DNA from 2 places in the Faecalimonas umbilicata genome. Region 2 is predicted to be linked to the other one. Evidence: a T-box and tRNA genes for the amino acid it is inferred to sense, from the RefSeq annotation. Region 2 holds a T-box; the other holds one or more tRNA genes.
The links. A T-box is a leader RNA that pairs with one kind of tRNA and senses whether it is charged. The one in region 2 lies ahead of pheS (phenylalanine--tRNA ligase subunit alpha), so its partner is inferred to be a tRNA-Phe.

Region 1 (4,213 bases), 1.1 Mb from region 2:
CCAAAGAGACATATACGCTCTTATCTGAACTTTATGAGTATGCCGACAGGGGATCAGACAGTGACTCCGATGGCAAAACAAGCGGCAGCATCTTATTTCCATATAACAGAAGATCCGAGGGAAGCGGATGCCGCGCTCTGTTTTATCGAATCCCCGATCAGTGTTGGATATGATCCGAAAGACAGAGAAGATGGTGGAAACGGCTACGTTCCGGTGACACTTCAATATCGTCCATATGAGGCAAAAACTGCAAGAGAGATAAGTATTGCAGGAGGGGATCCGCTCGAAGCATCCAAGGACCGTGGGTATAAAGGGAAGTGGAACACGGCGGCAAATGAGGAAGATCTTGATCTGATTCTGAATATGAGAAAAGAGATGGGAGAAAAACCAGTCATTGCGATCGTCACCTTAAAAAATCCGATGGTGATGGCAGAATTTGAACCGTATACGGATGCAATTCTCGTAGAATATGGAGTGACTCCGGCAGCTGTGCTAGATGTTCTTACCGGAGCATTTGATCCCGAAGGACTACTGCCAATCCAGATTCCAAAGGATATGGAAACGGTTGAACAACAGAAAGAAGATGTGGCATTTGACATGGAATGCTACGAAGACAGTGAAGGACATACTTACGATTTTGGGTATGGAATGAATTTTGGCGGGGTCATCCGGGATGAAAGAACTAAAAAGTACGTAAAATAGAAAAAATAACAATATGGAATAGATTTTTGCCTGACAGTCGTATTATAAGTGAAACGTAATTATTACATTTATAGTATGGGAGGACTTCGTTATGAGTATGAAGAAAACAACAGTTGGTATTTTGACTTCAATAATCGTAGTTTCCGCAGGGACAGCAAGTGTCTTTGCTGCTGGACAGGCAAAAGGAAGAAATTTTATAGATGTCGATGGCAATGGAATCTGTAACAATGCAAAAGTGGTCTGTTCCTATGTGGATGAGGATCAAAATGGAATTTATGATCATTGTAAATCTGGCCAAGGGGAAGTTCTGACAAACGGAAAGGGAATGAGACACAGACAAGGATATCGGGCAGGGCGAAATAAGTAGCAGGTGAAAAACTCATGAAAGGTGAGCAAGATGTAAATCGAGTAGTCGAGCAATATTCGGATATGATTCGGCGACTTTGCATGATACATTTAAAAAATTATGCAGATACCGAGGACATTGGCTCTATTTTGAACCAACAGCAGAAATCAGCATCGATATCAATCCATCTCTGGAGTTGGAACTTAATCGATTTAATCATGTGCTCTCAGTGGAAAGTTAATGATCAAATACAATCAAAAGAAGTTTTGAATCATATAAAGGGATGTACAAACAAAAGCGAAAATATTTATTGCTATTATATAAAAGCAGAAGAAGTAGAAAATGCGCATGAAGCAGGATTTTCCTGTGGGAAATATAAGGTGTTTTTAGAAATTCAGGAGTTGGATCCAAGAATTACGGCAAAAGAAGTGAAGAATATGTCGATGAAGGAAATGAGAGACTTGCTGAAAGAGCTGTCAGGAACAGATCAAGAGAAGCCAGAGCCTCACGAAAAAAGAAAAAGGCATGGAAAGTGTAAGTAAAAAAAGTGAAGAAAAATTTAAAAATGTATTGACAAATCCGAAAACTTAGTATAGAATAATTTTTGTTGTTAGCGCAATACTGAGTTGCCCAGATAGCTCAGTCGGTAGAGCAGAGGACTGAAAATCCTCGTGTCGCTGGTTCGATTCCGGCTCTGGGCACTGTGCGGGTGTAGTTCAATGGTAGAACACCAGCCTTCCAAGCTGGATACGTGGGTTCGATTCCCATCACCCGCTTTGGTGAAAACCAAAGCAGTATCACAATTTTATAGCAGATGCGGGTGTAGTTCAATGGTAGAACACTAGCCTTCCAAGCTAGATACGTGGGTTCGATTCCCATCACCCGCTTTGGAGAAACATGTACAGTTGGTACATGTTTTTTTTCTTTGTCAGTGGAAATGTTGTCTTAGCAAAAGGAAAAGGGATTTTCGATAATAATGATAATTTTTATCGGCAATCCCTTTTCTTTTTATATTTGCTTTTTCTGTTGTTGGGTCATGAGACGCTTTAAGAGTATTTTGTCTCAACGTTCCTGCACTTAAAGTGGAAGATCATAAATCCGAGTACGAGCATTCCTCCAATTACGGCGACACCGACTTTGGAGTTGTCGGCAAGCTGGGTTGTGATTCCCATCAACATTGTGCCGAGGAAGGATGCACCTTTACCGAAAATATCATAGATTCCGAAGTATTCGCTCGATTTGTTCTTCGGAATGATCCGGGCAAAATGAGATCTGGAGAGTGCCTGAATTGCCCCTTGGAAGACTGCTACGAGTACAGCAAGGAACCAGAATTCCCATGTTTTATCCAGCTGCAGGGCGAAGGCAGCGATTCCGATATAACCTACGATCGATATAGAGATCAGATCTGTCGTGCGATATTTTTTCGTCAGTTTTCCGAACAGGATCGAAAATGGAAAGGCAACAATCTGAGTAAGGAGCAAAGCCAGAAGCAGGCTGTTGTCGTCAATTCCTACATCTTTTCCGTAAGAGGTTGCCATCTCAATGATCGTATACACTCCATCAATATAGAAGAAAAAGGCGAGAAGGAAATAAAAGACGGTTTTATTCTCGCGCAATTCTTTGAAGATATTTCCGAAGCGCTGAAAGCTGCTCTTGATCGGGGAGCGTACAGGTTCAATATAGTAAATCTGTTTATAATTTTTTAAAAGCGGCAGCGTCACGACCAGCCACCATACAGCATTTAAAAGGAATGCAATTGCAGTTGCCGCAGCAGTCGACAGTCCGATCGGCTCTGCGAACAGCACAAGGATAAGGCTTGCGATAAATGGAACACAGCTTCCGAGATAGCCCCATGCATAGCCGAGAGAGGAGAGGTTATCCATCCGGTCATCAGTAGTGACATCTGATAACATCGCATCGTAAAAAATGAGACTGGAAGCAAATCCAACTTTGGCAACTACGAAAACAGCCAGAAAGAAGATCCAGGAGGACGGCAGAGCAAGAGCAGCACAGCCAATGACACCGACCATCATGGAGAAGGTAAAAAGTGGTTTCTTGTAGCCTTTTGTATCTGCGATCGTGCCGAGTACAGGACCTATGACTGCAACGATCAGTGTCGAAAGAGACACAGCGTATCCGTAGTAGGCGGTGGAGTCCGAAAGGGAAATTCCGTTGGCAGATGCAATGTTTTTGAAATAGATTGGGATGATCGTTGATACCAGAAGGACAAATGCAGAATTTCCGATATCATAGAGGATCCAGTATTTTTCCAGTTTTGTCAGTTGATTCTTGTCCATAGGGGACTCTCCTTTGTTAAATTGTTATTCAAAGTTTCTGTCAAACCGCTCTTCCAGCGGCTCTCCGGTAGAAAGTGCATTGTAAAAGCTTTCGGTCAGGCGGACACCTACCGGAATTGCCTCGATATACAGGTGGCTGAGTCTGCGGCAGATCGGTGCGCAATCCGGATTGCGATGAAAGTTCATCACAAGACCATGAAGTTCCTCATAACTTCCACTGAGCCGAAAGGCAGCATTGATCACTGCGCGGCGCACTTTGCAAGGGCTGATCAGGAAGTTGTTATAAAAGCGGAATGATTTTAATGCTTCGAACATTTCTTTCTCAGAAATTGCAGGGAAAAACTGTGCAATGCAGTTAGAAATTTCTTTGCTTACCTGGATGTGAGAAAGTGTCTTTGTTGTGATGGGATCTTTCTGACAGTGGAGAAGAATACTCCGGTCAAATTCAGTCTCAATTTCCGTATGAGAGATTCCAGTTTCTGTCATCTCTCCGATATATCCGTGGCATTCGCTGTCGAGAGAGTAGTGGCAGATAAATCCGAGAATATAAGCGATGGATGCTTCTCTGTTATTACTCCGGTTGATGACACGTCTTGCCTGTCGGAAGAAAGGAGCAGCAATTTCTGCGTGCATCAAGTGCCCGGCTTTGCTGACTGGATTGCTCTTTAGCGGTCTGTAAAAGAATAAAATGTCAGGACCGTGGAGTCCGATGTCAAAAAGTGCACGGTGTTCTGTGATGATACGCCGAATATCCGGATTTTCTATATTTGCAAGGACTTTTTTTCCAAATGTGTAGTGTGCATAAGCTGCAGGCATGGCAATTCCTCCTTTGAAATTACAATGATAAAGTGTAAGTATTGTATGTTAA
Region 2 (4,213 bases):
AAAAGCCGATACATTTGTTAAACTATTTTGGAGAAGAATGATTTGGGAGGGATACATATATGTGCTTTATTTGTGAAAGAATTCAGAGGATAAAAGAAGGGACAAATCCATATTTTGTAAAAGAACTGGAAACGGGATATGTTGTGCTTGGGGATAATCAACATTTTAAGGGCTATACATTATTTTTATGCAAAGAACATCAGACAGAGTTGTTTACATTAGATCATGATACCAAAATGAAATATCTGGAGGAAATGTCTATTGTGGCAGAGGCAGTAGCAAAGGCGTTTAGTGCAGAAAAAATGAATTATGAATTGCTGGGGAATGGAGATACGCATCTTCACTGGCATTTGTTTCCAAGAGTAACCGGTGATATAGAAAATTATGGAAATCATGGAAGAGGTCCTGTATGGTGGTATCCTATGGAATTGATGTACAGTGAAGAAAATATTCCTTCAGAGACAGAGTTGGAAGAAATGAAATCAAAGTTATTGCGTGAACTTGAAAGAGTGTTGTAGTGACAGGCTTTGTTATATCATAGTTTGTGAAAAGAGATTAGAATCAGAAGATTAAGATAATAGTGGGGGAATACATATGATTGCGGTATGGATTGTTGCGGTTACATTTACGCTTGTCGGGGCTTTGTACAGTTTCCCAAAATACTATAAGTTATTTACATGTAGGAGCTGTACGATCGGAAGGATTTTGGAGTCAAGAAGCGCTCTGGGAACAGATCAGAAGGGGATCACTGCCACATATGAGTATATGGTGGATGGAGTGCGGTATGAGGGCAGGACAGGATGGACAACCTTCGGAGTGTTCCGTCGAAATAGGGACTATACAGTTCACTATAATCAGAAGAAACCACAGAGATCTTATATCAGTGGCAGTGGAATTTACATTAACTGTGCACTGGGAACAATGTTTTTTCTTGTGGGGATCGGAGTGTTTCTGATAGGACTCTTTCTTTTGGCAGCATTATAAAGAAGGTTGCAGGCACGTATTGCAAAGTGTATATTAGTGGATTGAAAAGGGGACTGCAAATGAAAGAATTAAGCACATTGTGTTACATAGAAAAAGACGGAAAATATCTGATGTTACATCGTACAGTAAAGGAAAATGATGTCAATCGGGATAAGTGGATCGGTGTTGGCGGGCATTTTGAGAAAAATGAAAGTCCGGAAGAGTGCCTTTTAAGAGAAGTCAAAGAAGAGACCGGGTACACATTGACTTCATGGCAGTACCGGGGAATTGTAACTTTTGTATACGGAGAAGATACAATCGAATACATGTCTCTTTTTACTGCAGATGGGTTTGAAGGGACACAAATTTTGTGTGATGAAGGGGAGCTGGAATGGGTAGAAAAAGCAGCGATTTATGACTTGAATTTGTGGGAAGGTGATAAGATTTTCCTACGGCTTCTGGAAGAAAATCGTCCGTTCTTTTCGTTAAAATTAGTCTACGATACGGATGATGTATTACAATATGTAGCTTTGGATGGAAAGCGGCTTTGGCTGTAAATCGGCAGGTATCTTGCATTCTGAGATTCTGTTTTATGAAATACCACTTGACATCACAAAAACCTATGATAAAATAATAAGTGATTCAGACAATCAAATGAGTTATTGATAAATCAAAGGCGTTGAACGTGTCAGTAGAGAACTATTTTCTAACAGAGAGAGGAAATCATCGGCTGGAAGTTTCCTTTAGTTCAGATAGGGATCGAATTTCCCACGGGAGCTGCATTTTGGAAAGGATTCCAGGTGATTGATGCCCGGAACTTAGTAGAAGATGACGTATCTGCACGTTACGCAGTCCGAGAGCCTGACTCTTATGAGCAGGAATTAGGGTGGTACCGCGATAGACCTCGTCCCTTTTGGGGACGGGGATTTTTTTATTTAGGAGGAATCAGAAAAGATGAAGGAAAAATTACAGAGCATCCAAGAAGAAGCAGTCAGACTGATCCAGGCTGCTGATGCACCGGAAAAACTGAATGATGTAAAAATCAGATTTCTTGGGAAAAAGGGAGAGCTGACAGCAGTTTTAAAAGGGATGAAAGATGTTGCCCCGGAAGACAGACCGAAGGTTGGACAGCTTGTCAATGAGACGAGAGAGGCAATTGAAGAGTTATTAGAAGAGACAAAGACAAAGATGGAAAGAGCACTTCGTGAGGAACAGTTAAAATCTGAAGTCATTGACGTGACACTGCCATCGAAGAAAAATATGGTCGGACACCGTCATCCGAATACGATCGCATTAGAAGAAGTGGAACGCATCTTTATTGGAATGGGATATGAGGTTGTGGAAGGACCGGAAGTAGAATACGATGAATACAACTTTGAGAAGTTGAATATTCCGGCAGATCATCCGGCAAAAGATGAGCAGGATACTTTCTATATCAATAAAGATATCGTACTTCGTACACAGACTTCCCCGGTACAGGCGCGTGTGATGGAAAAGGGAGAACTTCCGATCCGTATGATCGCTCCGGGTCGTGTATTCCGTTCAGATGAAGTGGATGCGACACACTCTCCGTCTTTCCACCAGATTGAAGGACTTGTGATCGACAAAAATATTTCTTTTGCAGACTTAAAAGGAACACTGGAAGTATTTGCGAAAGAATTATTCGGACCAGAGACAAAGACAAAATTCAGACCGCATCACTTCCCATTCACAGAGCCGAGCGCTGAGGTGGATGTGACATGCTTCAAATGTGGCGGAAAGGGATGTCGTTTCTGTAAAGGATCCGGTTGGATTGAGATCTTAGGATGTGGTATGGTTCATCCACATGTATTGGAGATGTGCGGAATTGATCCGGAAGAGTACAATGGATTTGCATTCGGTGTCGGTCTGGAGCGTATCGCGCTGTTAAAATATGAGATTGACGACATGCGTTTGCTCTATGAAAATGACATCCGTTTCTTAAAACAGTTCTAAAACAGATTGGAACTCATCAGAAAAGGGCGGAGAAGCATGTGCAGAGAGGAAGACACAATTCTCCGGAAAGTCAGTTTTCAGGAAAATGGAAAAGTGAGAAAGACAGAAATATCGAAGTGAGAAAGGAATAGAAACATGAATACATCATTATCATGGATAAAAGCATATGTACCGGATCTGGATGTCACAGCGCAGGAATATACGGATGCGATGACACTTTCCGGAACAAAGGTAGAAGGATATGAAGTGCTTGATGCAGATTTGGAAAAAATCGTGATTGGGCAGATTGAGAAGATCGAGAAACACCCGGATGCAGATAAACTTGTTGTATGCCAGGTAAATGTTGGATCAGAAACCGTACAGATTGTAACGGGAGCAAAAAATGTATTTGAAGGAGCAAAAATTCCGGTTGTATTGGACGGCGGACGTGTGGCGGGAAGCCATGACGGAAAGCAGGTTGCAGGTGGAATCAAGATCAAAAAAGGAAAATTGCGTGGGGTAGACAGCTTCGGTATGATGTGTTCTATCGAGGAACTTGGATCTACAAAGGACATGTATCCAGAAGCAGCAGAAAATGGAATCTACATTTTTGAGGAGGATGCTGTTGTAGGAAGCAGTGCAATCGAGGCACTTGGAAGAAATGATGTCGTATTTGAATATGAAGTGACATCAAACCGTGTGGACTGCTTCAGTGTGGTTGGAATTGCAAGAGAAGCAGCAGCTACATTTGGAAAAGAATTTCATCCACCGGTTGTGACAGAGACTGGAAACAGTGAGGATGTCAATGATTATATTAAAGTAACTGTGGAAGATGTAGATCTCTGCCCGCGTTACTGTGCAAGAGTTGTAAAAAATGTCAAAGTGGGACCATCTCCGAAATGGATGCAGAGAAGATTGGCATCAGTAGGAATCCGCCCGATCAACAACTTAGTTGATATCACAAACTATGTGATGGAAGAATACGGACAGCCAATGCATGCTTATGATCTGGAAAAGATCGCAGGAAAAGAAATTGTTGTGAAGACTGCCAAGTCAGGAGAAAAGTTTGTGACATTGGATGGTCAGGAGAGAGAGTTGGATGAATCTGTTCTGATGATCTGTGATGGAGAGAAATCTGTTGGAATCGCCGGAATCATGGGCGGAGAAAATACGATGATCACAGATGATGTGCAGACTATGTTATTCGAGGCAGCATGTTTTGATGGAACAAATATCCGTAAATCCAGCAAAAAAGTGGGGCTTCGTACAGATGCGTCCGGAAAATTTGAAAAGGGAT

Region 1: it has a tRNA-Phe gene. The T-box ahead of pheS (phenylalanine--tRNA ligase subunit alpha) is inferred to sense a tRNA for this amino acid. The anticodon was not compared.

What each region holds. Positions count from the first base shown of each region.
Region 1 covers NZ_AP031411.1:142,044-146,256, forward strand. The annotation lists gene ACGG81_RS00610 (glycoside hydrolase family 3 N-terminal domain-containing protein) at 1-702, shown strand, start outside; gene ACGG81_RS00615 (hypothetical protein) at 794-1,069, shown strand; gene ACGG81_RS00620 (hypothetical protein) at 1,084-1,590, shown strand; tRNA gene ACGG81_RS00625 (tRNA-Phe) at 1,677-1,749, shown strand; tRNA gene ACGG81_RS00630 (tRNA-Gly) at 1,754-1,824, shown strand; tRNA gene ACGG81_RS00635 (tRNA-Gly) at 1,865-1,935, shown strand; gene ACGG81_RS00640 (MFS transporter) at 2,095-3,345, opposite strand; gene ACGG81_RS00645 (zinc dependent phospholipase C family protein) at 3,370-4,161, opposite strand.
Region 2 covers NZ_AP031411.1:1,986,516-1,990,728, reverse strand. The annotation lists gene ACGG81_RS09470 (HIT family protein) at 60-518, shown strand; gene ACGG81_RS09465 (DUF3592 domain-containing protein) at 595-984, shown strand; gene ACGG81_RS09460 (NUDIX domain-containing protein) at 1,044-1,520, shown strand; T-box leader at 1,634-1,878, shown strand; gene pheS (phenylalanine--tRNA ligase subunit alpha) at 1,918-2,937, shown strand; gene pheT (phenylalanine--tRNA ligase subunit beta) at 3,073-4,213, shown strand, end outside.